4 regions of the Bradyrhizobium brasilense genome follow, and region 4 is predicted to be linked to each of the others. Evidence: riboswitches for the same ligand, from Rfam matches in the RefSeq annotation. Region 4 holds a riboswitch; each other region holds the start of a gene.
The links. A riboswitch is a leader RNA that binds a small molecule or an ion and turns the genes downstream of it on or off. The one in region 4 is predicted to bind cobalamin.
Positions count from the first base shown of each region.

Region 1: linked by a shared signal. The riboswitch ahead of QA635_RS03325 (TonB-dependent receptor) and the one ahead of QA635_RS34435 (ribonucleoside-diphosphate reductase subunit alpha) in region 4 are both predicted to bind cobalamin.
Region 2: linked by a shared signal. The riboswitch ahead of metE (5-methyltetrahydropteroyltriglutamate--homocysteine S-methyltransferase) and the one ahead of QA635_RS34435 (ribonucleoside-diphosphate reductase subunit alpha) in region 4 are both predicted to bind cobalamin.
Region 3: linked by a shared signal. The riboswitch ahead of QA635_RS27070 (DUF1636 family protein) and the one ahead of QA635_RS34435 (ribonucleoside-diphosphate reductase subunit alpha) in region 4 are both predicted to bind cobalamin.

Region 1 covers NZ_CP121669.1:743,363-750,801, reverse strand. Annotated here, with positions in the region: gene QA635_RS03340 (ABC transporter substrate-binding protein) at 1-49, opposite strand, end outside; gene QA635_RS03335 (ABC transporter ATP-binding protein) at 250-1,023, opposite strand; gene QA635_RS03330 (FecCD family ABC transporter permease) at 1,020-2,063, opposite strand; cobalamin riboswitch at 2,176-2,373, shown strand; gene QA635_RS03325 (TonB-dependent receptor) at 2,483-4,765, shown strand; gene QA635_RS03320 (hypothetical protein) at 4,877-5,050, shown strand; gene QA635_RS03315 (ABC transporter substrate-binding protein) at 5,247-6,239, shown strand; gene QA635_RS03310 (ATP-grasp domain-containing protein) at 6,258-7,439, opposite strand, start outside.
Region 2 covers NZ_CP121669.1:6,843,623-6,851,061, reverse strand. Annotated here, with positions in the region: gene QA635_RS31950 (nodulate formation efficiency C protein) at 108-956, opposite strand; gene QA635_RS31945 (hypothetical protein) at 1,854-2,192, shown strand; cobalamin riboswitch at 2,299-2,501, shown strand; gene metE (5-methyltetrahydropteroyltriglutamate--homocysteine S-methyltransferase) at 2,603-4,948, shown strand; gene hemN (oxygen-independent coproporphyrinogen III oxidase) at 5,665-7,017, opposite strand.
Region 3 covers NZ_CP121669.1:5,735,707-5,743,145, reverse strand. Annotated here, with positions in the region: gene QA635_RS27080 (cobyric acid synthase) at 1-1,113, opposite strand, end outside; gene cobO (cob(I)yrinic acid a,c-diamide adenosyltransferase) at 1,125-1,778, opposite strand; cobalamin riboswitch at 1,815-2,026, shown strand; gene QA635_RS27070 (DUF1636 family protein) at 2,121-2,495, shown strand; gene cobW (cobalamin biosynthesis protein CobW) at 2,492-3,526, shown strand; gene cobN (cobaltochelatase subunit CobN) at 3,526-6,774, shown strand; gene cobG (precorrin-3B synthase) at 6,771-7,439, shown strand, end outside.
Region 4 covers NZ_CP121669.1:7,457,646-7,465,084, forward strand. Annotated here, with positions in the region: gene QA635_RS34425 (hypothetical protein) at 1-612, shown strand, start outside; gene QA635_RS34430 (ribonucleotide-diphosphate reductase subunit beta) at 2,377-3,450, opposite strand; gene QA635_RS34435 (ribonucleoside-diphosphate reductase subunit alpha) at 3,441-5,276, opposite strand; cobalamin riboswitch at 5,484-5,699, opposite strand; gene QA635_RS34440 (class I SAM-dependent methyltransferase) at 6,113-7,045, opposite strand.

The DNA of each region.
Region 1 (7,439 bases), 2.3 Mb from region 4:
CGGCGAACGCGGCGCCGGCGGAAATAAGCCACAGCAGTATCGCGACCACCGCACCAAGATGAAGCGAAGCGAGATGGCTGCCACGCTGAAGGTGCGCCCCCTCTCCCGCTTGCGGGGGAGGGTTGGGGTGGGGGTTTCGCCGCGAGCCATATCGTGGAGAGAGCCCCCACCCGCTGCGCTCGTCGAGCGCAGCGACCTCCCCCGTAAGCGGGAGAGGTGAACTGAGCTTGTGGTGAGGCCGTGACCACATCAGACGTCCGCCCACGGCACGATGACGGCTTCGCGCTGAAATTCGGCGCGATAGGCGCTGACCCGGAACACGCTGGCGAGGACGCTCTGCGACAGTGCCTCGACAGGCGCGCCTTGCGCTGCCAGCCGCCCCTCCGCGAGCACCAGCACATGATCGGCAAAGCGCGCGGCGAGTCCCAGGTCATGCGTCACCACGATCACCAGCACGCCGGTGTCGGCGACGTTGCGCAGCTTCTGCATCACGTCGATCTGGTGGCGTGGATCGAGCGAGGCGGTCGGCTCGTCGGCGAGGATCACCGGCGCCTCCACCGCGAGCACCCGGGCCAGCGCGACGCGGCTGCGCTCGCCGCCGGAGAGTTCGGTGACGCGGCGATCGCTGAATTCAGTGACGTCGACCGCCTGCATCGCCCGCAGCACCGCCTCCATATCCGTCTGCGACAGCCGTGCCGGATCGGTCGCGCCGTGCGGGTAGCGGCCGAGCGCGACGATGTCGCGCGCCGGCAGCGGCCAGTGCACCATGTGCCCCTGCGGCAGATAGGCAAAGCGTTTCGCACGCTCGCGCAGCGGCAGCGACGCCAGCGGATCGCCGCCGATCCGGATCTCGCCGCCCGATGGAATCAGCCCGGCCAGTGCACGCAGCAGCGTGGTCTTGCCGGCGCCGTTCGGGCCGACCAGCGCGACCAGATGGCCCGACGGCAGCGACAGCGAGACATCGTGCAGCACCTTGCGGCTGCCGAGCGAGGCATTGAGCGCGGCGGCGGAGAGCAACGTCATGCCACGCCTCCGCCGAGCGCGCGGCGCTCGCGCATGATCAGATAGAGGAAGAACGGCACGCCGATGATCGAGGTCAGCACGCCGACCTTGATGTCCGAGGTTGAAGGAATGATGCGCACCGCGATGTCGGCGGCGAGCAACAGCGCTGAACCCGTGAGCGCGCTCGGCACCAAGAGCCGCGCCGGATCGTGACCGATCACGGGACGCATCAGATGAGGCGCGACGAGGCCGATGAAACCGATCGTGCCTGTCACGGCAACCGCGCCGCCGACACCGAGCGCCACGCCCGTGATCACGAAAAGCCGCAACCGCCCGACGTCGACGCCAAGGCTCTGCGCCGCCTCCTCGCCGAGCGTCAGCGCGCGAAAGTCGCTCGCCTGGCTGAGCAGGATGGCGGCGCCTGCGACGATGAAGGGCAGCGCCAGCGCCACGTGCTGGAAGCTGCGGTCCTCCAGCGAGCCGAGCAGCCAGAACGCGATCTCCAACACCACGAACGGATTGCTCGAGAGATTCATCACCAGCGCGGTCGCCGCCCCCGCAAAGCTCGAGATCGCGAGCCCCGCGAGGATCAGGATCAACAGCCCGGCATTGCGGCCGGCGATCGCAAGCAGCGCGAACACCGAGCCGAAGGCGGCGATGATCGCCACCACCGGCAGCGCGTAGGAGCGCACATCGGCGAGGCCCAGCGCGATCACCAGCACCGCGCCGAACGCGGCCGATTGCGGCGCGCCGAACAGCGACGGCGAGGCCAGCGGATTGCGCAGCAGCCCTTGCAGCGCCGCACCGGACAGCCCGAGAATACCGCCGATCGCGAATGCCAGAATGGTGCGCGGCAGGCGGATCTCGCGCACGATCACCTGCGCCACATCGCTGCTGCCGCCGAACAGCGCCTCGATGACCGCGAGCGGCGACAGCCGCACCGGCCCGATGCCGAGCGAGAGCACGCACAGCAGGACCACGAGCGCGAGCAGCGCCGCGGTGGCGCCCCACCGGCGCCGCGCCGCGACCTCGGCCGCCAAGGCAAAATCCTGCACGCTCATCGGATCCATGCTCTTACAGCGATCGTCGTGGCAGACAAGCGACACTCGACAAAAACCGTGGCCGCACGGCCATTGCCCGACTTCCGCCGGATTGACTTTGCTGCCCGGCCGAACCCTAGATGAACATGACGGTTCTTTCATGAGATGAAAAGGGAATGCGGTACGGGGAAACTTCCCCAACGCCGCGGCTGCCCCCGCAACTGTATGCGGTGAATCCTTCGTCACAGGCCACTGGGAATCTCGGTCCTGGGAAGGCGACGAAGGGTAACGACCCGCGAGCCAGGAGACCTGCCGTCAGCCGTGGTCACACGCGATGCTGCCGGTCGGGGAGTACAGGCATGAGCTTCACCTGATGCTGTGAGCACGATGGTGAGACTGGTTCGCGGTGACGTGCCACTGACGTTGCCGAGGCCTTGCTTATGTTCTCCTTCCCTTTCCATCGGCGGCGCCGCGCGCTTCTGCTCGCGTCGACGATGATCGCGCCGGCGACGATGATCGCGCCGGCATTCCTTGTCTCCGCAGCGCGGGCGCAGCAGGCACCCGCTCCCGATCAGCTGCCGGCGATCGAAGTCACCAAGCCGGGCGACCAGAACGTCACGCGCGCCAGGCCGGCCGCTCGCGAAGCGCCGGCGCCGCGACGCCCGGCGCCGGGCACCTCGCAAGGCAACAATACAGGCAGCGGAGCCGGATCGGGCACGACAGGGACCGGTGTGGCCACCGGAACGGGCGGCACCGGCGGCCGCCAGTTCGCCGGCATTGTCGGCACCTCCTCGGCCGTGATCACCGCCGATGACATCGCCCATTCGCCGGTGCAGTCGTTGCCCGAGATCCTCGCGCAGGTGCCGGGCGTGCAGCTGCAAACGCCCTATGGCGGACCGAACGGCGCCAAGACGTCGGTCGACCTGCGCGGCTTCGGCGCGTTCGCGACCGACAATACCCTGTTCCTGCTCAACGGCCGCCGCCTCAACGACGTCGACAAGGCCGGCTTCGACCTCACCACGATTCCGCTCGATTCGATCGAGCGCATCGAGATCACGCGCGGCAACAGCGGCGCGGTGCTCTACGGCGACAACGCGGTGGGCGGCGTCGTCAACATCATCACCAAGACCGGCGTCGGCGGCCCGCCGACGACGATGCGGGCCGAGGCCGGAGTTGGCTCGTTCAACACCCGCATGGCCGCGGTCTCCGCCGCACTCAATTCCGGCCCGTGGTCCACCTCGTTCTACGGCAACGGCATCAAGTCCGACGGCTACCGCGTCAACAATGCGCTCGACCAGCGCAACGCCGTCGGCAACATCAACTACACGACGCCTGATCTCACCGCCTTCTTGACCGTCACCGGCAGCGACCAGAAGCTCGGCCTGCCTGGCGGACGGCTGGTCGATCCGTCGATCGGCGTCAACGAACTGCTCACCGATCGCCGGGGCGCCGCGACGCCGTTCGACTATGCCAACCAGCAGACCGCCAGCGTCACCGCCGGCTTCACCAGGACGCTGATGAACGGCGTCGACCTCATCGTCGACGGCGGCTGGCGGCAGCGCGAGACGCAGAGCGGCTTCTTCGGCACGGTGCCGACCATCAGCTTCGCCTCGACGTACAACGATGCCGCGCTGCAGACCTGGTCGCTGACGCCGCGGCTCAGCGTCAAGAATGTGATGCTGGGCATGCCGTCGACGATCCTGGCCGGCATCGACTATTACGATTCGACATTCCGCGAGGCGCGCGGCGCTTATCAGGGCGTCGACCCGTTCCACATCTACAATATCGAGCAGCAGAGCGTGGCCGGCTATTGGCAACATACGCTGGGCCTGTTGCCAACGACCGACATCTCCTACGGCGCGCGCGTCCAGAATACCAGCATCTCGGCGCGCGATCGTTACGACCCGAATGCGCCCTTTGCGTTCGATGCGCAGGCGGCGCCGCTCGACAGCAACGAGACGCAATACGCGCTGCATGTCGGCGTCGAGCATCGCCTGACCGACACCTTCTCGGTGTTCGGCCGCGCGGCCCGCGCATTCCGCACGCCCGATGTTGACGAGCGCGTTGCATCAGGGCCGTCATTCGACCCGCTGACCTTCGCCCCGATCCCGCAGAATTTCCAGCTCAAGACCCAGACATCGCAGGACGTCGAGGGCGGCTTCCGGGTCAAGACCAACCTGTTTCAGGTCCAGACCAGCGTCTATCTGATGGATCTCGAGAACGAGATCCATTTCAACCCGGTGCTGTTCTTCAACACCAACCTCGACCCCACCCGCCGCTACGGCTCCGAAACCAGCGCGGCGCTCAAGGTCAGCGACAGCGTCACCCTGCGCGGCGGCATGGCGATCACCCGCGCCGTCTTCCGCGAAGGCATCTGGACCGGCAATGACGTGCCGCTGGTGTCGCGCTACACCGGCAATCTCGGCGTCACCTGGAATATCTGGCAGAACTATCTGGTGTTCGACGCCACGGTCCGGGCCTGGAGTTCGCGCATCATGGACAACGACCAGGCCAACACCCAGAGCCGGATTCCCGGCAACGCCACCGCCGATATCAAGCTGAGCGGGCAAGTTGACCGCTTCTTCTGGTCGCTAAGCGTAAACAACCTGTTCAACGCGCTCTACTACGACTACGCCATCGCGAGCACGTTCACCGATGGCCGCTTCTCGGCCTATCCGCTGCCCGGCCGCACCTACATGGTAAGGGCCGGTGCGACGTTCTAGAGCGTGATCCGGTGGGGTGGGTGTGCCCGCCGCACCGTCTCCGAACATTACAAACGCACGGAAACTGGGGTAGAGTTCCGGCAGCTGATTTGACCCGCGCAGGGGAAACGCATGGCCAAGGCCGGGAAGCAGACCAAGGGCGGCACGAAGACCAAAGACAAGACCGACGACAAGTCGAAGAAGCCTCCGCCACCCGCAGCGCTACAGGACGATGACTATTACGAGGACGGCGACATCGCGACGCCGAAGCTCGACCGCTACGGCAATGATGACGAGCCGTTGTGAGGCGCGGCAAAGATCAATCGACCGATCCCACGCGCAGTCGGGCGCGGCGGCCGCGTAGCTTGCGAGCTACCGAGCCCGGCTCATCCTCGCCAAGCAGGCATTAGGTCGCAGCCGGGTCATGGACCGGACCACCCTTCCGGATTGGTTGCCGTGCTAGGCTTCGCATGGACGCTGGGTCCTTGCTGGGGGCGGTGCCATGAGATTTGCGAAGGCAGTGCTCACGGTCTTCTGCATGATCGCGTCGATGTGCGACCCGTCCGATGCGCAACAAGCTCCCAGAAAAGTAGGAATCCTCGTCAACGGCGGCCCGTCGCCGCTCTTCGATTCCATCAAGAAAAATCTTCTGAGCGACTTCACCGACCGCGGCTATCTCGAAGGACGCGACATCGTCATCGAACCGCGATTTGCCGAATCGAAGCTCGAGCGCCTTCCGGGCCTCGCCTCGGAGCTGGTCGGTGCGAATGTGGATGTCATCCTCGCACTCGGCGGCCCGGCGTCGGTGGCGTCGCAGAAAGCCACGTCGACGATCCCGGTGATCTTTGCGATCGTGACCGATCCGGTCGCGTTGAAGCTTGTCGCCTCGATGGAAAAACCGGGAGGCAACGTCACGGGCCTCACCAACCTCGATCCTCAGCAGGCCAGCGACCAGTTCAAGCTTCTGAAGGAGGCATTCCCCGGGATCACGCGCGTTGCGATTCTCAGTGATCAAACGATCCCCGGCGCGGATGAACGCGGGCTCGCCCCGATTGACCGCGCCAACGAGGCCGCAGCCAAGGCGCTGGGGCTGGAGCCGCAAATCGTGAAGGTCAAGGGTGCGGACGATCTGGAGGCCGCGATTGCCGGGATGGCAAAGGAGCGCGCGGAGGCGCTGCTGGTCCTGGAAGTGCCGGTGCCCTGGAGCAATCGAAAACGAGTCGGTGAACTGGCCATCAAGAACCGCTTGCCGGCAATGTTTCCCGGCGGCCAGGCGGACGCCGGCGGGGTGATTACTTATGGGGCCAACGTCGCCGATACATGGCGCGAGTTTGCGACATTCGCCGACAAGATTTTCAAGGGCGCGAAGCCGGGCGACCTGCCAGTCGGCGTCGTCACCAAGCGAGAGCTGATATTCAATCTCCACGCGGCCCAGGCCGTGGGCGTCGAGATTTCACCGGAGCTCTTGAAGCGCGCAGACAAGATCGTGCGGTGAATTCGCGCTGGAGGGATACTAGCGGAAATCGCCATTCTCGATCGCCTTGATGCTGCCGCGATCGAGCAGATGCGCGCCAAAGCCGCCGCGCGCCAGCGATGAGGCGATCTGCGGTGATGCCAGCAGCAGCACTGTCGTCATCGCAAGCGGCACGGCGCTGAGCCAGTCGAGCCGCACCGGCGTCAGCTCTTCGCTGCTTCCCCGATAGTGCCCTTCGCCCGCGGCGATGCGGCCGCATTCCCGGATCAGGTCACGCCGCGTACCATCGCGCGACGCACTGCCGAGCAGCGCCTGCATCGCCAGATGCGTCCGCACGCCGGCGCGGCCCTCGGGCAGCTGCGCCGGAGTCTCGCCGCGCGAGACGCGCAGCAGCAAATCGACCAGATCGACGCCCGACTGAAAGGCGTTCATCGGCTCGACCAACCGCGGGTTGCAGTCGATCAGCAGCGGCGTCGCGCTGTCGAGCGGCATGATGACGTCGACCGAGAGCGCACCGTGCCAACCAAGATGCGCGCCGATGGTCTCGAGGCCGGCGCGGATCGCCGGCCGGCTCACGCTCTCCTTGATCGCCTCGCCGCCGCCGACACCGGCCGCAATCTGGCGGTAGGCATGGAAGCCGACAAGCGTGCCGTGGCAGAACACCGACTGCGCCTTCTCGACCGTGCCGGTGACCAGATCCTGCGCCAGCACCTCGCCGGCAAGATCGCCTGAGGATTCGAGGTCGTAGAGCGCGCGATTGAGATCACCAGCGTCGCGCACGAACCAGACACCGCGGCTGGCGGTGCCGACCGACGTCTTGACCACGGATGGAAACCGCACCGCCTCGCGCAGCTCCTCGGCCGAATTCACGATCCGGGTCGGCGGCTGCGGCAGGCCGAGCCGGTCGAGCAGACGGCTGAAGCCGGCCTTGCTGTGCACGGCGCGATAGCTGGCGAAATCCGGCAGCGCGAGGCCGGTACGTGAGGCCAGCCCCGCCGCGGCGCGGGCGAACAGAAATCCCTGTTCATGGGTCGGCAGCAGCACATCGAAATGCCGCGACGCCAACAGGCGCTCGACGAAGCGCAGGAAGCCGGCCGGATCCGACCGAAGCGGCGGACAATGGTGGTATTTGCGGACAAAGCGCGAGTAGCGCGCCAGGCACCAGCGCGAGGGGTCGCAAACCTCGACGTGATGGCCGGCCAGCCCGAGGATCGTGATCGC
Region 2 (7,439 bases), 610 kb from region 4:
GCCCTATGACGAGCTGCGAGAGGCTCGCGGTTTGTCGCAAAAACGTTACAGGACAAGTCAGCGCTTCCGAACGCGTGTGCTTTGCTGCTACTCCGGGGCGCTCAGCGTCAAGGAGCTGCGCCGCGATCTTGCTTTGTGTGACCATTGGCCGAGGCCTTTCGCGCCCTTTCTATTGCTTCCCGTTCACTTGGCTCTATCCGATCGAACCAGGAGCCTGGAGGATAAGCCGCGATTCGCTTGGCGAAGAAAGATTGCGGCTCCCAATCTTGTCCCTCGCCCTTCTCGAAAGTGATGACGCCGTTGTGGGTAAAATAATGGGGTCCTGGGATCTTACAGTTCACCAAAAGCAGAACGCGCCACAGATCGCCCTTCTCGGTCGGTTTGTCATTGGGTTTCGACACGTAATCCACTGCGACGGGTTCAATGATATGGCAGCGGCCGTGCCGCAGAAGGTTGCCGAGTTTGCCTTGCGCAGTCGTCACGAAGTTGAAGTTGGCCGGATCATGCAGAAACTGAAGATTTGCGTCCCTTTCGCCATCTGTGACTTCACTGGCGATCAACGAGAGCGCCAAGGCGCGCCAGCCCAATTCAATCGGCTTTGCATATGTCGACGCAAGTTTAATCGTCCCGTCAGTCGCGATCTTCCAAGTGATAGCGTACTGTTCGTCTGATCTATTGTCCGGGTGCCTGGTCCATGAAAAATAAACATACTCTGTTCGGTCAATTCCTTCAGCGACTCCCCACGATCGAGGCACAAAGTGAGCCACCTTCGAGACCTTGGAAATGATTTGTTCTATAGTCTCACCATCTTGCGCTCGCCACGTTGACTTGACCCTTTCGACAAGCGCGTGGTCGTTGGCGCGAACATTGTTGCTCGTCAACGCCAGCCCGGCCAGGCAGATCAGCGACCGGGCGATACAGAACCAAAGCACGCGCCTTCCAGGTTTTTTCTTCATTGCGTCCGGCTCATCTGGTTATCATCCACACGTCAATCCAAAGCGGCGCGTCTTCCTCAGCGTGCTATGCGCAGATCGCAAGAAGTTAGCGGCAACGTGACGCAGGCGCCTGCCGATGTCCCGCGCGAGCAGGCGCCGTCCCTCGATGTCACGCGCCGCTAACTTCAGTGGTCAGCCAAAGCCTCAATTTGCAATGCTGGACCTGCCCAGGAGGAGAAGCCTGAACATGATGAGGACTTGCATTGTTCGTGCCAGGCAATAACCGGCAGTTCGCGGCAGGTTTGTGCTGTCTTTGTCGACTTACCGACCTGCGCACGTTCTAATGTTACCATTCAGCTTATTCGCCACGACCTCCGTGAATGATTCTTGTCACGCAGGAATCTTCGACAGCGGGCGAATGCCTCGCTGCCGGAGTCTTGACGACAATTGGGAGCAGGTATGCCGCCATCGATCCGTGTGATCCGGGGGCGTTGCCGCTACTACGAATGGAGGGCGCCCCAGCCTGTTGTGCTTTGCACTTTGCGGCCTACACCAACGCGGAGCCGCCCTTCAGTGGCGAGCGATCTGGAATCGACGTTAAGGAACTTCACGGATCAACCAAGCGGACGAGACGTGGGATTCTCCGGTCGCGCAACGTTATGGGCCGTCGTCTACCTGCTCGTCATTGCAGTCGACATTAGAGGAGCTGCGCTTCCACGCAGCCGTGTCGACCGGCAAGAGAGAAGCCTCAGGTCTTGCTAGCTTCGGCTTGAACTACTCAACACTTCCGAGAGCATCTGTCTGACGGGGCGGCTCATAAAAGGCCTTGCCATCCAGCCGAACAGACCGACCGTAAAGACGGCAGCAGCAAAGACGCCGAGGGCGCTCCAAACAGCCATTTTCATGCGAGGCTCTCTTTTGGTTGTGGTGATTCAATATGCTTGCTTTGGCCAGTATCACCAAAACGTCGGCGTGACGCCTACCAGGATTGGCTGGTCGCACATCGACACGTCCGCTGAGCACGCTGCGGGATTTAGCGAATACCTCTTGCGCCTATTCGTCACCGATCCATGGATATTGGTGGAGAAGAAAGGGCGCATCGAAGCGTGCTCGATGAATCGTTCAAAAGCCGGGCCGCATGAAAGCGTCCCGCTCGGCGCGGTGACCTTCACCTGCAGGCCGCGTCGTCTCTTCCATGGATCTGACACGCCGCCCGACGCCACGCGCCTCCGAGATGGCCATTCCGATATCTTATGATTGGAGAGTGGCGTCCACGTCGTGATCAAGCGCGGCCGTGGAGCGTCATTCGCGTAAGACAGGCCGCAGTACCAATTTGAGAGGTTGACGGCCGCGTTCTCTTGCCGATAATCCAAGTCGTCGAGGTTCTCCGGTTTCCGTTTGATCCGGAGCTAAGAGGGAAGCCGGTGCCAATGCCGGCGCTGCCCCCGCAACTGTGAGCGGCGAGCCACTGTCCAACAAAGTCACTGAAGCCCGCGCGGCTTCGGGAAGGCCGGACAGCAGCAATGACCCGCGAGCCAGGAGACCTGCCCCGACAATATGTTCATCCACGGGCGGGGTGTCCCGGTGGTGCGCCAAGCAGCCGTCGCTCGGGCGACTTCTCCTGCCTGCGTCCGCCATGGCCTTTGCCCCAACACGGGGTTAGCGGTATGTCTCTTCTCTCACTTCCGGTTGCCACGCTCGGAACGCCGCGCATCGGTCCAAGGCGCGAGCTCAAAGTCGCACTCGAAAGCTATTGGGCCGGGAGAATTAGCGAACGGCAGTTGCTCGAGGATGCAGCCGGCCTACGTGCCGCGAACTGGGCGCGCCAGAAGTCCCTCGGTGTCACCGTCATTCCGTCGAACGACTTCTCGCTGTACGATCAGGTGCTCGACACCAGTGTCATGGTCGGCGCCATCCCGGAAGTCTACGCCTCGAAAGCCGAGCCCGTTTCCCTCAAGACGTATTTCGCCATGGCACGCGGTTCACAATACGACAGCCGGGGTGCGAGTTGCGGCCATGGATCTCGCGGCGATGGCGCACCCGCGCAGGAGATGACCAAGTGGTTCGACACCAACTACCATTACATGGTCCCGGAATTTCACCGCGGACAGACTTTCAGGCTGTCCTCTCGCAAGCCTATCGAGGAGTATGAGGAAGCCAAAGCCCTTGGCTTTCAGACTCGCCCTGTCCTGATCGGCCCGGTCACATTCCTAAAGCTAGGCAAGAGTGCTGATCCTGCGTTCCAGCCACTGTCACTATTGGATGACCTGATACAGGTCTATATCGAGGTTCTGCAGGAATTGGCCAAACGCGGGGCAAATTGGGTTCAGTTCGACGAGCCCTGCCTGGTTCTTGATCTGGATGTGGAATCAAGAAAATCCTTGCTACATGCCTATGACCGGCTCGCCAGGGAAGGGCCGGCCATCAAGATCATGGTCGCCAGCTATTTCGGCGGCCTCGGCGACAATCTTCCCACCGCCTTGCGCCTACCTGTCGCCGGACTGCACGTCGATCTGGTTCGGGCGCCAGCGTTATTGGACCGGATCATTTCCGCCAAGCGAAGTGATCTCGTCGTGTCGCTCGGCGTGATAGACGGCCGCAATGTGTGGCGAACGAATTTGTCGGCACTGCGCCAGCGGCTCGATCCCGCTATCACGAAGCTCGGCAAGGATCGCATACAAATCGCTCCATCTTGTTCGTTGCTTCACGTGCCGGTCAATGTTGAACTCGAGACGGAGCTCGCTTCAGACGTCAAGAGTTGGCTTGCATTCTCGGTTCAGAAGATTCGTGAGCTTGCGACCTTGGCGCGGGCTCTTGCAGGAGATCAGAATGTTGCCGGCGCTCTTGCGGAATCGGAGCGCATCACCACCGAGCGTGGGACTTCGCCAAAGATCCGAGATGCCGATGTCGCCGTCCGGATGAGAGCGATCAACCAGACCACGCGCCGGCGCGCCAGTCCATTTGCCAGTCGTGCCGAGATCCAGCGCAAGCGCTTCAAACTACCGGCGTTTCCTACCACGACGATCGGATCGTTTCCGCAGACTGCAGAGGTCCGTAATGCCCGGGCAGCACACGCGCGAGGCGCGATGAACGACGGGCAATACGACGAGTTCCTCAAGGAGGAGACTGCGCGTGCCGTACGTTGGCAGGAGGACATCGGCCTGGACGTGCTCGTGCACGGCGAGTTCGAGCGCAATGACATGGTGCAGTACTTCGGCGAACAACTCGCAGGCTTCGCATTTACCAAAAACGGCTGGGTACAATCCTATGGCTCGCGCTGTGTCCGGCCGCCAATCTTGTTTGGCGATGTCTCACGGCCGAAGCCGATCACCGTGGGTTGGTGGCGGTACGCGCAATCCCTAACTAAGAAGCCGATGAAGGCGATGTTGACCGGACCAGTCACGATCTTGAACTGGTCGTTTGTTCGCGATGATATTCCCCGAGCCGAGGTCTGTCGTCAAATTGCGCTCGCGATCCGAGACGAAGTCGGCGATCTCGAAAATGCTGGTGCGGCCATGATCCAGATCGACGAGGCTGCGCTGCGCGAAGGATTGCCGCCGCGCCGATCGGAGTGGACGGCTTATCTCGAGTGGGCCGGGGATTGCTTCCGCATCTGCTCATCGGGCGTCGCCGATCAAACCCAGATCCATACCCACATGTGCTACTCGGAATTCAACGACATCATCGATGCGATTGCTGCAATGGACGCGGATGTCATCTCGATCGAGACTTCGCGGTCGAAAATGGAGCTGCTCGACGCGTTCCGGAACTACAAATATCCAAATCAAATCGGGCCGGGTGTGTACGATATCCATTCTCCGCGCGTGCCCGAGTCGAGCGAGATGAAAGAGCTTGTCGCTTTGGCTCGAAAGCGGCTGCAGGATTCGCAACTCTGGGTCAATCCGGATTGCGGCCTGAAGACGCGCAAATGGGAGGAGGTTCGCCCGGCGCTGGTGAACATGGTCTCCGCCGCCCGCGAACTACGCGCTGCATTCACTCCAGCCGACCGTTGATCTGGGCCTAGTCTTTCGTCGAGAAGGCCGATCGCGTGCCAACGATTTGCGGGCTCGATAATCGTGAAAAGCGTTGGTGATCGGGAAAAAGGCCCGGCCGCCTTTAGCGGCCGGGCGGAAGTGTGTCCGGGAGGAGCGACGCTGCTAGGCAACGTGCTGACTTCCATCGGCGGAAGGAGGGCGCCGATGGTTCGATTACGGCGGGGACATCCGCCGAAATCTGACCCCAGTTAAGGCGCAAGCTCAGCGTAGCTCAATCATGCCCTGGTATGCGGCCCCTATAGCCTGGGATTAGAAATCTACACCAGGGTTTGTCGCTGATGAGTACTTTCGCAACGTTGCAGGGCTGAGCAATGTGGGGCGGTCGTGCCGGCCGATCACGGACGGGCACCAAGCGCACATTGGTACGCTTTTCTGCCGGAAACGATGGGCTCGATCAACGGGACCATACGATAACGCGTACAGCAAGGATCTTATCGTGGTGACCAATGCAATCTGCGGCTTGCTATTGATCTGGCTCTGGCTAGTCATTGGTCTAGTCAGGTTTTTGTTCCAACCTCTGTTGGGAATCTTGTGCGGCTCGACGCAGAGGGGTCCGCAAATGGGATGCCGATCAGCGTGCTCCTGATCGCCGCGACTGCTCGCGATCCAGAGCATAAACCAGTTTGGTGATGTCGAGCTCGGATCTGAAACGGCTCGGTTCGGCTTAGTCTGGTTTAGACCGCCAGACTATGTGTAGCCCCGCTCCGAGTAAGGTGAGCGTCGAAGATCGATGCGACGCTCCGGGCCAGGAACTCTGCGCCACCGGCTATCGAAAGCCGGCCATCATCCATCACCACGACGCCATCGGCGATAAGGCCGTCGAGGCGAGAACGATCAACGACGGCCAAGCTTGGATCCCGGCCGTAACGGCGGGATGTCTCGGAAAGATCGACTGTCAAATCGCACATGATTCGTTCGATAATCTCGGCGTGGAAGCGATCGTCGTCAGTCAGTAAATAGCCCTTTGCGATGGCGAGCCGATCCTCGCTGATGCGAGCGAGGTAGTCCTTTGTCGGGAGGGCGTTCGCGACAAAGCCCTGTTGCATACGGCCGATGGCGCTGGCGCCCAGACCAATCAAGGTGTCCGCGCTATCGTCAGTATAGCCCTGGAAATTGCGCCTCAACCTGCCTTCCTGGCTCGCCAGGGCGAGATTGTCGTCCGGTAGGGCGAAGTGATCGATTCCGACGCGGACATATCCCGCATCAACCAAAGCTTCCGTGATCGTTTCGGATTGGACGTGGCGCGCGACGCTGTCGGGCAGGGTGGACGCATCGATCAGACGTTGATGCTTCTTGAAGGAAGGAATATGCGCGTAGCCAAAGGCCGAAAACCGGTCCGGATGAAGCTCGAGGCATCTGGCGACGGTATCCAGGCACGAAGCGACCGTCTGCCGGGGCAGGCCATAGAGCAGGTCGAAATTGATACGTTCGACGCCGGCACGGCGCAACCGATCGACCGAGGTCGCGGTCTGTCCGAAGCTCTGCAGACGGTTGATGCCCTGCTGAACAACTGGATCGAAGCTCTGGACACCAAGGCTCGCCCGGTTGACCCCGCAATAGCCCAGAGCGTCGGCCATCGGCTCGCTCAACATGCGTGGATCGATCTCTACGGCGATCTCGGCATCAGGCAGGACCGCGAATGAATGGCGCAACGAACCGACCAGATCAGCGAACGTTTCAGGTGTCATGATCGTCGGGGTGCCGCCCCCGAAGTGGATATGAGAGATCGGTTGCCGTCGGCCAAGGGTTTCTGCAACGAGGTAAGCTTCGGTCCGCAGTCCCGCTGCATAGAACGAGATCGGCTCCTGGCGCTTCGTGACAGAAGTGTGGCAGCCACAATACCAGCACATGCGTCGACAAAACGGCACGTGCACGTAGATCGATGCGGATTGCTGCGCGCCCAACGACTTGAGCCACGTTTGATAGTCGGATTCGCAAATCGAAGCTGAGAAATGGGGGGCCGTCGGATAGCTGGTGTAGCGCGGCAGCCGTTGCTGCCCGTAGGCTTGTGCCAAGTCCGGTCGCATTCGGAGTGCCTTTCTTCCCTCTCCAACCGATTACCGGACACTTGGCGGATAGGCCTTGCGCTGGCTCAAAATATCCGCATTGTTGATGGCGATAGCGGCCCTAAAGCCAAGATTGGTAGGGCATGCCTGCAACGTACGCATCGCACTTTGGATCGCGATGAAGGTCCTGCCCTGTTCCGGGCAAGAACAGGTCTAGCAGTGCCGCAACGATCGATCGCGGTCGGTCGGTGGACGTAAGGGGCACTCATATTACGTACTATCACTGGGGCGCTGGTCGAGCGGTATTGCCAATTGCCCCGCGACGTTCACGTTACGGGACCAGCCGGACCCCGGCCGTGCTGTTTGTGAAGGGACGGGCTGCAAGTGATCATCGGGCGCGGATGTAGCGCTGGCCGCGCGCGGCGTACGCGCCAGAAGGATTG
Region 3 (7,439 bases), 1.7 Mb from region 4:
CGTCTTCTGTTCGGTCATGGTGGTCGTGACATCGAGCAGACCGAGGCCGCGCGTTTCGCCGGCGGGACCCTCGATCCCATCGGGGTCGGCGACGCTGTGTCCAAGCATCTGGTATCCGCCGCACAGGCCAAGGACATGGCCGCCGCGGCGATGATGCGCGAGGAGATCGATGTCCCAGCCTTGCGCGCGCAGGAAGGCGAGATCGCCGCGGGTCGATTTCGAGCCGGGCAGGATGACGAGCTTCGCATCGCCCGGGATGGCTTCGCCCGGACGGACCATCGCGAGATCGACGCCGGGCTCGAGCTTCAGCGGATCGAGGTCGTCGAAATTGGCGATCCGCGACAGCGCAAGGAACGCGATCTTGCACTGGCCCGGTTTGCGCGCCTCACCGAGCCCGAGCGCATCTTCGGCCGGAAGTTCGCCGGCGCGGACGAACCAGGGCAGCACGCCAAAGCCGCGCCAGGCGGTGCGCTCTTCGATCAGGCGGTAACCGTCATCGAACAATGTCGGATCGCCGCGGAATTTGTTGATGACAAAGCCCTGGATCATCGCCGCATCATCAGGGGCGATCACCGTCTTGATGCCGACGAGCTGCGCGATCACGCCGCCGCGGTCGATGTCGCCGACCAGCACCACCGGCACGTCGGCTTTGCGCGCAAAACCCATATTGGCGATATCGGACTTGCGTAAGTTAACCTCGGCGGGGCTGCCGGCGCCCTCGACCAGAACGAGGTCGGCGCGCTGCTTCAGGCGCGCAAAACTCTCCAGCACCGCGGCCATCAGCGACGGCTTCATGCCGGCATATTCGCGCGCCCGTGCGGTGGCGATCCGTTTGCCGTGCACGATGATCTGGGCGCCGACATCGGTTTCGGGCTTCAGAAGCACTGGATTCATGTCGGTGTGCGGCTCGACGCCGGCGGCGAGCGCCTGCAGAGCCTGCGCGCGGCCGATCTCGCCGCCGTCGACGGTGACGGCGGCGTTGTTGGACATGTTCTGCGGCTTGAACGGCAGCACGCGCAGCCCGCGCCGTCGCGCGGCACGCGCAAGGCCGGCGACGATGAGCGACTTGCCCACGTCCGAACCCGCACCCTGGATCATCAATGCGCGCGCCATGGTGATGTCTGTCAGAACTCGACGCCCGGCTGGGCCTTGATGCCGGAACGGAACGGGTGCTTCACCAGCGTCATCTCGGTGACGAGATCGGCAATCTCGATCAGCTCCTCCTTGGCGTTGCGTCCGGTGAGCACGACATGGGTCATCGGCGGCTTCGACGTGGTCAGGAACTCGACGACGTCGGCGATCGCGAGGTACTCGTAGCGTAGCGCGATGTTGATCTCGTCGAGCACGACCATGCGCAGGCTCGGGTCTGCGATCAGCTGCTTGGCCTTCTCCCAGCCGGCTTGCGCCGCCGCGATGTCGCGGGCGCGATCCTGCGTCTCCCAGGTAAAGCCTTCGCCCATAGCGTGGAATTGACAGAGATCGCCGAAATGCCCGGTGAGCAGGCGGCGCTCGCCGGTATCCCAGGCGCCCTTGATGAACTGCACCACGGCGCAGGGAAAGCCGTGCGCCACACAGCGCACGATCATGCCGAACGCGGAGGACGATTTTCCTTTGCCGGCGCCGGTATGGACGATGATCAGGCCCTTTTCACCGCTCTTGGTCGCCATGATGCGGTCGCGGGCGGCCTTCTTTTTCGCCATCTTGTCCGCGTGGCGCGTATCCAGCGAAAGATCGGTGCCGACGGCGCCGTCTTCAGCGTCCTTTCCATCAGAAGTCATCACATTCCTTCGGCTTGACAAGTGCGAGGCTTGGACGAATGGTGGTCCCGCGTTGGTTCCTGTCCTACGACAGGCGAAGAGGGAATGCGATAGGGCTCCGCTAAATCGGGCCCGAAGCGCAGCCGCCCCCGCGACCGTGACCGGAGAGATGCCCAAGCCACTGATTCCATGCGGGGTTGGGAAGGTGGGCATTGAAGGGTAAAACCTGCTCCGCAAGCCGGGAGACCTGCCAACGCAGCATGTTGTGAAACCGGCGGACGGGGTGTTCCGCGACGGGGAACGAACCTGTCCAAAATCGGTTCGTGTGCCTCATCGCTTCCCGCTGTCAATCCAGGAAGGGCGATGAGCGTTACACTTCATGTCTGCATCACCTGCCGCGCCGGCCAGACGCCGGCGGAAGGTGAGCTCGCGCCCGGTGCACGCCTGCATGCCGCGCTTGTCGAGGCCGGCGTGCCCGATGACGTCAATCTGGTTCCCGTCGCATGCCTGTCGGCCTGCAGCCAGGGTTGCTCGGTCGCGCTCAGCGCGCCGGGGCGCTGGTCCTATGTCTACGGCCGACTGTCCGCTGATAATGCCGCGGATGTGATTGCCGGTGCCTCCGCCTATGCGGCGGCGCCCGACGGCATCGTGCCGTGGCGCAGCCGTCCGGAAATCTTCCGCAAGCAATCGCTCGCCCGCATTCCACCTCTTCCCGTCGTGCCGGAGGCCGCAGAATGACCACGCTCGCCAAAATTCCGGTCACGGTCGTGACCGGCTTCCTCGGCTCCGGCAAGACGACGCTGATCCAGCATCTGATCCGCAATGCCAACGGCAAGAAGCTCGCGGTGCTGGTCAACGAGTTCGGCAGCGAAGGCGTCGACGGAGACATCCTGAAGTCGTGCGCCGACGCCAATTGTCCGGCCGAGAACATCGTCGAGCTCGCCAATGGCTGCATCTGCTGCACCGTCGCCGACGATTTCATCCCGGCGATGGAGCAGTTGCTGGCGCGGAACGTGAAGCCCGATCACATCGTGATCGAGACCTCGGGGCTCGCCCTGCCGAAGCCGCTGCTGAAAGCGTTCGACTGGCCGGAGATCCGTTCGCGGATCACGGTCGACGGCGTGATCGCGCTCGCCGACGCCGAGGCCGTCGCCGCCGGCCGTTTTGCGCCTGATCCGGCCGCGGTGGATGCGCAGCGTGCAGCGGACGACAATCTCGACCACGAGACGCCGCTGTCGGAAGTGTTCGAGGACCAGATCGCCTGTGCCGATATCGTGCTGCTGACCAAGGCGGATCTCGCCGGGGCGGAGGGGATCAAGGCAGCGAAAGCGGTGATCGCGGCCGAGATGCCGCGCGAGGTGCCGATGTTGCCGGTCGTCGACGGCACGATCGACGCGCGCGTGATCCTCGGGCTCGGGGCGGCGGCGGAAAACGATCTCGCGGCGCGGCCGTCGCATCACGATGGCGAGGAGGAACATGAGCACGACGATTTCAATTCGGTTGTGATCGATCTTCCGGAAGTTTCGGATGTCGACGCGCTGGTCGCCTCGATCAAGGGGCTGGCGCGCGAGCAGAACGTGCTGCGCGCCAAGGGCTTCATCGCGGTCGAAGGCAAGCCGATGCGGCTATTGGTGCAATCGGTCGGGGAGCGGGTCAGGCATCAGTTCGACATGCCCTGGGGCGCCCGGGCGCGGCAGTCGAAGCTCGTCGTGATCGGCGAACATGCCGACATCGATGAAGCCGCGATCAGGGCACGGCTTGGTGTCTGATGCACGTCGTCTTCCGCGAGAGCCGCGGCCTTGAGGAGACCGCGACGCCAAGGGACCTCGGCCAGGATCCGGCCGATCTCGTGGTGTTGTCGTTTTCCGACAGCGATCTTGCTGCCTTCGCGGCCGGCTGGCGGCGCGGCCGCGCCGCGTTGCCGTCACTGCGGCTCGCCAATCTCGCGGAGCTGCGCCATCCGCTGTCGGTCGATACCTATATCGAGCGGACGCTGTCGCACGCGCGTGGCATTCTGGTTCGGCTGATCGGCGGCGAGCCCTATTGGTCGTACGGGCTGGCCGCGGTGCATCGGCTGGCGAAGGAGCGCGGCATCGCCCTGGTCGTGCTGCCGGCCGATGGCCGCGACGATCTGCGGCTGGATGAGTTCTCGACCTTGCCGGTCTCGACGCTGCGCCGTCTGAAGGTGCTGTGCGACAAGGGCGGCCCGGTTGCCGCGCAGGCCGTGATCGCGCAACTGGCGCTGGCGTCCGGACTCTATGCCGGGCCGGTGGTCGGCGAGATCGATCTTCCCGAGATCGGCGTCTACGATCCCCGGCGCGGTGCCGTCGCGGCGTTGCCGGCACCGGACGGCCGGCCGCGCGTGCTGGTGACGTTTTATCGTTCTTATCTCGCGGCCGGCGACACCGAGCCGGTCGATGCATTGATCGATGCATTGCGTGAGAGGGGCTTTGATGCCCACGGCGTGTTCGTCACCTCGCTGAAGGCGGCGGGCGTGGCCGACTGGCTGCGCGCTCAGTTCGCGCAATGCGCTCCAGCGGCCATCGTCAATGCGACCGCGTTTTCCGCGGCCGGTGACGACGGCGCGACGCCGTTCGACGCCGCATCATGCCCGGTGTTCCAGGTCGCTTTGTCGACGGCGCAGCGCGAGGATTGGGCCGGATCGCTGCGCGGTCTGTCGCCCGGCGATCTCGCGATGCATGTGGTGCTGCCGGAGGTCGACGGCCGCCTGTTCGCGGGCGTCGTCAGCTTCAAGTCGCCTGGTGAGCGCGATCCCGAGCTGCAGTTCGCGCATCTTGCACATCGACCGGATGCCGAGCGCGTCGCTGCAATTGCCGCACGCGTGGCCGCCTGGCATCGGCTTGCCAGCAAGCCGACACAGGAGAAGCGGCTTGCGCTGGTGCTATCGAACTATCCCGGCCGTCCACATCAAGTCGCGCATGCCGTCGGCCTCGATGCGCTTGCCTCGGTCGGGGCGATGCTGGCTGATCTCGCGGCCGCCGGATTTGACCTTGAGCCGGTGGCGTCGCTGGGCGACATTCTTTTGCGCAGGACCCTGACGTGGAACGTCGCCGACTATCGCGCGGCGCTTTCCGGCCTTCCCGAGCTGCTGCAGGACGATCTCAGCCGCGCATGGGGCGCGCCGGAAGATGATCCCGATTGCCGTGACGGCGCATTTCATTTCGCGGCGATCTGCTGCGGCAAATCGGTCATTGCCGTTCAGCCGGAGCGCGGTGAGGTAGGGCAGCGCGACGCCGACTATCACGATCTGGCGCGCACGCCGCGCCACGCCTATGTCGCGTTTTATCTGTGGCTCAGGCGGCAGGCCATCGACGCCGTCGTGCACATCGGCGCGCATGGCACGCTGGAATGGCTGCCCGGCAAGTCGGTTGCGCTGTCATCCGCATGCTGGCCGGAGGCGCTGATCGGCGATCTGCCTGTTGTCTATCCCTTCATCGTCAACGATCCCGGCGAGGCGGCGCAGGCCAAGCGCCGGATCGGTGCCGTGACGATCGGTCATCTGCCGCCGCCACTGGCACAGGCCGCGGTCCCCAAAGGCTTGCGCAATCTTGAGCGCTTGCTCGATGAGTATTCGACCGCCGATGGTCTCGATCCGGCGCGGCGGCAGCGCCTGATCGCTGCGATCCGCGACGAAGCGCGCATCGCCGGGCTGGAGGACGATCTCGGTCTCGCGGCGTCGGTCTCGGCGGCCGAGGCCGTTCCGCAGATCGATCGTTTCGTCTGCGACCTCAAGGAAAGCCAGTTCGGCGACGGCCTGCATGTGTTCGGGCAGGGCGCCTGCGGCGAGGCGGAGAGGGCGGCGCTGCGCGATGCGCTCGCGGGTCGGCGCGTGGCGCCGGGGCCGTCGGGCTCGCCCTATCGCGGGCGCCGCGACGTGCTGCCGACCGGACGCAACCTGTTTGCCGTCGATCCGCGCGCGGTGCCGACGCCGTCGGCGCATGCGCAGGGCGTGAAACTCGCCGAGGAGCTGCTGCGCCGTCACTTGCAGGATCACGGCGACTGGCCGAAGGGACTCGTGGTCGATCTCTGGGGCTCCTCGACGATGCGCACCGCCGGCGAGGACTTTGCGATGGCCCTGCACCTCGCGGGCATCGCGCCGCGCTGGGATCATGGATCGGGGCGGGTGTCGGGCTACGACATCATCGCGCCGGCGGAGCTCGGCCGTCCCCGCATCGACGTTACGCTGCGGGTGTCGGGGCTGTTCCGCGACGTCTTCTCAGGGCTGGCCCAGTTGTTCGAAGCCGCGGCGGAGGCGTTGTCCGAACGCAGCGACGAGGCGGACGAGAATCCCTATCGGCAGCGCATCGCGCGCGTGTTCGGTCCTCGCCCCGGACATTATGGTGTTGGTATTTCGTCGGTCCCCGACGTCTTCACACCGGAGGCGCGCGAGGCGGCCGGCGAAGCATGGCTGTCGGCATCGTCGTGGGCTCTCGCATCCGACGGCGAGATGCGGCCCGATCGCGCCGGCATCGAGGCGCGGCTCGCGGCTGCGGACAGTTTTGTTCACACCCAGGATCTGCCGGAGACCGATCTGCTGCTGGCGGCCGACTACGCCGCGCACGAGGCGGGCATCGCGGCGGCGGCGAGGCGCCTTGGCACGAAAGCCCCATCGCTCTATCACCTCGATGCGACGCGGCCGGATCAGCCGTATGCCCGGGCGTTGACCGAGGAAATCTCACGGGTGGTGCGAGTGCGCGCGGCCAACCCTGCCTGGATCGCGGGCATGATGCGCCATGGCTTCCGTGGTGCCGCCGAAATCACAGCGACGTTGGAGCACATGGCGGCGTTCGCCCATCTTGCCGGCGCGGTGCCGCCGCATCTGTTCGATCTCTACTACGATGCGACGCTCGGCAATGACGAGGTTCGCGGCTTCATGGCGCGCGAGAACCCGGCGGCGCTGGCTGCGATCGAAACCTGCTTCACGAGATTGCATGAAGCCTCGCTCTGGCAGACGCGGCGCAATTCGATCGCGGCTGCGCTGCAGGAGGCCTCATGAGCGCGGTTGCGGTCAAGGGCTGGTGTCCAGGCGCGCTGCGGCCGATGCTATCAGGCGATGGCCTCGTGGTGCGCATTCGCCCGCGCGGCGGACGGCTGGACGCGGCGCAGGCAACGGGAATCGCCAAGCTGTCGGCGCGATACGGCAATGGCCTGATCGACCTGACCAGCCGCGCCAATCTCCAGATCCGCGGCGTCAGCGATGAAGCTTATCCGCCCCTGGTCGATGGGCTCGCTGAGCTCGGGTTGCTGGACACGGACTCGAATACCGAGGCGCAGCGCAACATTCTGGTGACGCCGTTCTGGACCGCCGTCGACGAGACGCGCTCGCTTGCGACCGAGCTTGAGCAAGGGCTTGCCGGTGCCTCGCTTGATCTTCCAACCAAGTTCGGCTTCGCAATCGATGATGGCGATGCGCGGATGCTGGCGCGCGCGTCCGCCGACGTCAGGATCGAGCGCGATCGCAACGGCGGACTGCTGGTACGTGCCGATGGCGCACAGTGCGGGCTTTCGGTCACGCGGAGCGAGGCTGTGCGGACGGCGTTGGCGCTGGCCGAGTGGTTCGTCGCTTCCGGCGGAGTCAGGGGTGAGAAAAGGCGGATGGCGGCCCATCTCGCCGGCGGCGCGAGCCTGCCGCAGTCGCTTGGCGGTGATGCCGAGCCCGTG
Region 4 (7,439 bases):
GACATACTCGGTAACGTCGGTCTCTTGCCGAATCAGTTCGGCCCAGCACAGTTCACCATCGAGAGTCAGCTTTACTCGGCCACATTGGGACCGGGTGGACGCAGGGACGTTCAACTCGTCCATCATCCGCGCGCTAGCCAGATGAGTGAATTCCGGAGATCCCGTCAGCCGCTCCACGAGCCCGCGTCATCGTCGTCAGCCAGCGCTCCCTCAGATATTTATAACAGTGTTGAATCACTGGTTGATATCAATCCAATCACACGGTTCGAGTTGCGTGACCATGCTCAGCCGGTGCGGGGCGCCGGCTCGTCGTCTCCCGGATCATCAGAGGCCTATCGCCGCGGAGCGGAGTTACCGGATATCGGACCTTTTCTCGGCGACGATTGGAACCACAGCCGCTGGGACAATCAAGGCCAGGGCCGAGAGGTCTCGCACAGCGGCATGATGTACATACTGAACACGTGGAATCTACTTCCGACCCCGCAGAACCGGCGCATACAGTTCACCATAAACGGTGAGCTCTACACGGCCGAGTTGAGGAGCAGGCAAAGTAACGCGATCTTGGGGTCCGGCCACGTCGTTTATCTCATCTATCACCCTCAAAGTGACTGAAGAACGCGCTTGGGCTGGGAGTCCCCGAGTTCTTCGTTTCGATGCGCCCAACATCCCATGGCAGCGAAACTGCGAATTCGAACGATCTCGCGCGCGTGTACCGACGCGCTGCGGCCTGCGCATTCCGAGATGATTTCGCCACCATTCCGGGATGATCTCGCCGGGCGTGGAGGCGTCTTCTGCGGACGCTTCTGGCTCCGAGTAAGTCGCACTGGATTGGGGTCTGACGTGCCAGCGAATAGGGAACGCCCGGACGGTCCTAGACATGAACTCCGCCAGCGCCCTAGTGCTCCGCAACAACATGCCGCCCCGCCGGTCCGCAGGGTGATGCCTATTCGCCATATTTGGACGCAGGCCATCCCTATTCGCCGTACCTGGATTTAGCGCATCCATCGCCCGACTTGGGTTGGGAAGATGATGCGCATACGCCGGCTGCACGCCGCGCCAGAACCGGAAAGCCCCCGCAGTATCCCTCCCACCAGACGATCGCTCAGGCGATCGAGGCTCATCCTGGTGTCGATCAGAATCTGATATGGCAGGATGTGGATGCAGGCCCTTCGCACGTCGGGCCGTGGCATGCCGAGCCTTCGCATGCCGGGCTATCGCTTGCAGGGCCATCGTACGCCGGACCATTGCAGGCCGGGCCGTCCGAGCCAGGTCCTTCCGAAGCCGCACCACCAGAACGTTTCGAGTTGCGTATGCTGGACGGACGTCTCGCCAAGGATTACTGGGTTTTCATTGGCTAAACAGCCACAGGCTCAGATCGATATGCTGACGCGCAGCGGAGTGAGGCCCAGCAAGGACCACCTCACAAAGGTTTTCAATCTTTCTTGGAGTGCCTCACACAGCCGAACGCAGAGAAGAGGGCTTCATTCGTCTCGCACCGTCGCTGGACCCGACCCTTTGGCCCGAAGACCCGGCTGAAGATCGACGTGCGGACCGTGGGGAAGATCCGCCTCCCCGCTAGCGACCATGGCCCGTGCCTCGGCAGGGCCATGTCACTGGCGCCGATAGATTGAAATTGCGGACGGCAACAGCAGTTGGTGACGGCCCCCGGCCGGCGGAAAAATTGCCAAGCTCCCTCTTTAAGGCCCAATCGATCAGTGCAGAGAGCTGGTCGCGTCGTCAAGATCGCTGCACGGCGCGGGACAAACGATCACCAATGCGCCCTCTTCTCACTTTTGCGTTCTCCGCCTTGCGCTTTACATGGACCGACGCCACGAAGTCGCCGCCTTGACCATCACGCGCGATTGTCACGTACACAGCCGCCCCGATGAGAGCTCGCATCATTCAAGTCAGGTTTTACCCCGTCCCTTTGGCTAAGGTGCGTAAAACAGTTTCCGTCCGCCCTCCCCAACAGGACGGCGAGCGTGTGCAACCAATCTTCTCAAGCCGCATTGCAGGCGGCCTTAACGCAAAACCGCGTGGACATCGATTGCCTCACGGGCCTCGTGAAACCGGGATTGAGTTCATTTGCGCATCGGCACATCAACGGGCGCAGTTTTCTTCGATCGGTTGCCCGATACCGCGCTGCCTCTGCTCATTCCAGCCGGAGCGTTTTTGATAAACTCCGATACTGGCGGACACCCTAGGTGTGCTCAACACCTCCACTTTGGCACGTCCATCCCAAAGGCCCGCGACCATGATTTCGAGCGGCATAGATCATGCCACTTGAGGTCCGCTGCGGCCCCGCAAGCAGCGGCAGAGCCGACTTTCGCAAACGTCCGAAAATGCGGGGGCGCTCCAAAGCGCTGTTCCGTCTGGCTACGTCCGGCCGAAAGCTGCCCACACCCCGTCTTCGCCGTCCCAGCTGCCGCGGCTCGCCGCCTTGGAGTACTCGGTGGCGCGCTGCTCGAAGAAATTGGCGTGCTCGACGCCATTGAGAATCTCGACGAGCCAAGGCAGCGGATGCGCCTTGAGCTGGGTGAACCCGCCCTCCTTGGCTTCGAAGAAGCCGAAGACCGGGGCAATCCGCAACTGGGTCAGTCGCCAATCGGCGACATAGCGGACGTAAGTGTGGATCTGCTCGGGCCTCATGCCCTCGATCTTGCCTAGGCCGAACGCGAGGTCGACGAAATTCTCCTCCAGCTTCACCATGGTTTTGGCGACCTCGACGATATCGTCACGGACGGAGCGCGTCACCGCGGCGGTTTCGCGGTTCCATTCGTGAAACAGCTTGATAATGCCCTCACAATGCAAACTCTCGTCGCGAACCGACCAGCTTACGATCTGTCCCATGCCGTTCATCTTGTTGTGGCGGGGGAAATTGAGCAGCATCGCGAAGCTCGCGAACAACGCCATGCCTTCGGTGAAGGCGCCGAACATCGCCAAGGTCCTGGCGACATCGGCTACTGTGTCGACGCCAAACTCGTGCATGTAGTCCGCCTTGGCACGCATCTCGGAATAGCCGCGAAATGCCTCGAACTCGGTCTTGGGCATGCCGAGCGTTTTGAGCAGCAGCGCATAGGCGTCGATGTGGACCGTTTCCATATTGGTGAAGGCCGCCATCATCATCTGGACGGTGAGCGGCTGGAAGATCGGGATGTAGCGCTTAAGATAGTTATCGCCGACTTCGATGTCCGATTGGGTGAAGAAACGGAAGATCTGAGTGAGCAGCGCGCGCTCACTGTCGGTAACGCGGTCCGACGCCCAATCCTTGAGGTCAGCACCAAGCGGCACCTCCTCGCCCATCCAATGGGTCTGCTGCTGGCGCTTCCAGAACTCGTAAGCCCAGGCGTAGCGATCGACGTCATAGCTGCCGGTCGAGTCGAGGAGGCCGACGCACCGTTTGCCGATCAGTGTGCGCGGATCGACGGATGAGAGATCGATCACTGACATGCGAGGCACTCCTCATAGTCAGTGTGCCGCTGCGGCGGCTGCGGCGGCGCCGCCTTGTCGCCGTCAGCGATGTTGCCGGCGAACGCCGCGCGCGAGATCGATTTTGAACGGCAGTAGTAGAGGCTCTTCACCCCGCGCTTCCATGCCGTCCAATGCAGCATGTGAAGGTCCCACTTATCGACGTCAGCCGGCAGATAGAGGTTAATCGACTGGCTCTGGCAAATGAACGCGGCGCGGTCTGCGGCAAGCTCGACGATCCAGCGTTGGTCGATTTCGAAGGCGGTGCGAAAGACCGCTTTCTCGTGCTCCGACAGGATGTCGAGATGGGCGACCGAACCCTCGTGCGCGATGATCGACTGCCAGGTCTCCGAAGTATCGGCGCCCTTGGCGGCCAGCAGCTTGGCGAGATGCGGATTACGCACCGAGATGGCACCGGACAAGGTCTTATGGGTGTAGGTGTTGGCCGGGATCGGCTCGACGCAAGCGCTAGTCCCGCCGCAGATGATGCTGATCGAGGCGGTTGGCGCGATCGCGATCTTATGGCTGAAGCGCGCCATCACACCGCGTTCCAGTGCATCCGGGCACGGCCCACGTTCGCGCGCGAGCGTCACGGATGCCGCGTCGGCATCGCGACGGATTTTCCGGAACATGTTCAGATTGAACGACTTGGCCACGACACTTTCCATCGGAATGCCCTTGGCCTGCAGGAACGAATGGAAGCCCATGACGCCGAGGCCGACGGAGCGCTCGCGCAAGGCGGCGTAGCGGGCACGCTTCATGCCGTCCGGCGCCACCGTGATGAAGTGGGTCAGCACGTTGTCGAGGAAGCGCATGACGTCTTCGATGAAGCCTGGCTTCTCATTCCACTGGTCCCAGGTCTCGAGGTTGAGCGACGATAGGCAGCACACCGCGGTGCGCTCCTCGCCGCGATGATCGATGCCGGTCGGCAGGGTAATTTCGCTGCACAGGTTGGAGGTAGAGACCTTGAGGCCGAGCTCGCGCTGGTGCTTGGGGAGCGACCGGTTCACGGTGTCAATAAACAACAGATAAGGCTCGCCGGTCTGCAGCCGGTTCTCCAGGATGCGTTGCCACAGCTGCCGGGCGTCGATCTCGCGGATGACATCGTTGGTCTTCGGGCTGCGCAGGGCGAACGCGGTGCCGGCGCCCACGGCACGCATGAACGCGTCGGTAACGTTGATCCCGTGGTGCAGGTTGAAACTCTTGCGGTTAAAGTCGCCGGACGCCTTGCGGATCTCGAGGAACTCCTCGATCTCGGGATGGTGGATATCGAGATAGACCGCCGCAGAGCCGCGCCGCAACGAGCCCTGGCTGATCGCCAATGTCAGGCCGTCCATAACGTGGATGAACGGGATGATACCCGAGGTAACGCCGCCCTTCACCTTCTCGCCGATCGAGCGAACGTTGCCCCAGTAGGTGCCGATGCCGCCACCGTTAGAGGCAAGCCAGACATTCTCGTTCCAGGTGCCGACGATGCCTTCGAGCGAGTCCGACACCGAGTTAAGGAAGCACGAGATCGGCAGACCGCGCGTGGTGCCGCCGTTGGACAGTACCGGTGTGGCCGGCATGAACCACAGCCGAGACATCGCATCATAGAGACGTTGGGCATGCGCAACATCATCCGCGAAGGCGCAAGACACCCGCGCGAACATGTCCTGGAGCAATTCGCCGGCGAGCAGGTAACGGTCGGTCACCGTCAGCTTGCCGAACGGCGTCACCAGGTCGTCGCGCGTCCGATCGAGCTTGAGATCGGCCGGCCTTGGCGATGGCGCAAGGGGGCGCGGCAGCGGAGCTGGCGATGGCAACACAAGACCAAACTTAGGCGGGGTAGGCCTTGCCTGCGCTGGGCGCCGCTGCCCGTGCGGCGGCTCAATGAGATGACCATGCTGATCGAAATTGTAAGACGGCGACATCGGCAACCCCGCGATGTTAGGCGCGGGCCGGGCGGACGACTTGCGAGGAATCCGGGCAAATGTCCCCGGCTGCAAGCGACCCACCGGAGCACCCCGCCCGAGGACTTTCATTCGGTCGCGGCAGGTCTCCTGGCTCGCGGGTCACTGCGGCTGTCGGCCTTCCCGGCGCTGTGTCGCGCCAGTGACCATGATGACAACCGCTCGCCGCTTACAGTTGCGGGGGCAGCCCCGGAGTTGCCGTTTTGGCGCACCGGGTTCCCTCTTAGCTTCCGCCCTACAAGGTGTGGGGAACGGAAGACCGTGACTGACTATAGATAGGCACTACGCGCCGGGATTCGTCAATTGGAGAGATCAAGATTTAGAAGGCAAAAACATACCGACCTGCCCGGACCACTCTATCGCCGCTGTCACTTCCGCTGCAGATGATTGGAGATGCCGTTGGGCTGCCTTTCCGGTTTCCGTTGAGCTTGCGCACAGTCGAGGAAATTCTGACCCACGTGTCGCATTGATGCGATCTATGAAACCGCGCGTCAGTAGAGAGGGAATTCGGCAAGGCGCTCTCCGATCTGAATAGCAGCGCTCGCCGCGACAAACGGCATCTGGACGAGTCGTTATCCATCGTCGGCGAACAACATTGGCTCTGGCGCGCCTTCGACACAGAATGACCTTGTTTTTCGACGTCTTGATCCAGCGCCGAAGAGATTCGCGCGCTGCACAGTGGTCCTTAACTGTCAGGGCTCCAGCGCAACCTGAAAGCCCTCGTTGCTTTCAACATGAACGTAACGGGGTCCAATCGGCCGTCCCCTGCCGCTGGCGACGGTGACAACGTCTTCCAGAGGCGTGGCCCGCGCATCCGCCTCTGGGCGAGACAAGATCAGATCCGCATGCAACAGCCCTTCTGATTCGAGGCCGGTCGCATCCACGCCAAGGGCCGCCAAGCTGGCCAAACAACTTTCAAACTCTTCAGCATCGCGAAAGCGACGCTGGATAAACGTCGCGCCGGTAAGACGTTCTGTCACAAGACCACGCTTTGCAAACGCTTCGGCCAACGATTCAAATGGGAACATTCGTAGCACGAAGGAGATGATCCATGGTTGCTTCTCTGTCGCATCGAGAATCTCGCTGAACGTCTTCTCGGTAACGTAGCCGATGCATCCGGTTGACATGATAACATCCACGGAGCGGAGAATGCGCGCGCTATCCGTCGATAGCGCCTCCTTTTCAAGGTCAGCGACGATGCCCTGCTCCAAGAGGCCAACAGTCTTTGCATAGCTGATCGCCCGTGCCGACACATCGAGGCCGATAAAGCGCGCCACCCCGACATCAGGCCAGGCTGCATAAAAATTGCGATCGAGACTCACCAGTGTTTCAGAACTGATCGCCCTCATCTCACGCCGGGCGTAGCGGTGACGCAAGCCCCCGAAGGTCAGCGGAAAGCGATGCACCGCTGCGTTGATGCCGTATGAACATCCAACATCGAGCACGATGGGCTTAAGGCCAGTTGCCGAAGCTTTCGCTGCCAGGATTTGGCGCACAACCGGCTCAGCCACGTCCGGGATCATATAATCCAAGTCTCCGAGGATCGAGAAATATGCCCTCGGATCATCAGAAGCATAAATATCATAGAATATAGCTTTAGACCGATTAATACGCGAAAAATCCATCCGCAACGCAATTCCTCCCATCTCATTTGCAAGCGAGTCGACGACAGGTGCCTTCGTACTCGCCCGCACTTTGGTATACAGGTCGGTCTTACACCCGCCGATGCGACAGCAGAAGCGGCAAGCGGACAAGAGCATCCGCCTGCGTAAGACTATCATGAAACTGGTCCCGCACCGATGAACAGCCGCTGGAGATACATTCGGCCGAGTTGAGAGCAGTCGAGGCAACGGCAGGCAGCATGAGAAGAACCGTTTCTGTCGCGTGATAAGATTGGCAGCATTCGTGAGCGCGAATGGGCCAGCACTTAGAGAAGCGAGCTGACCGAAAGCTGACGAACGTTCGTTACCTGATGACCGCGGCTGCTTTCGATTTAGAAAGAAAGTATCGGCCTCCAAA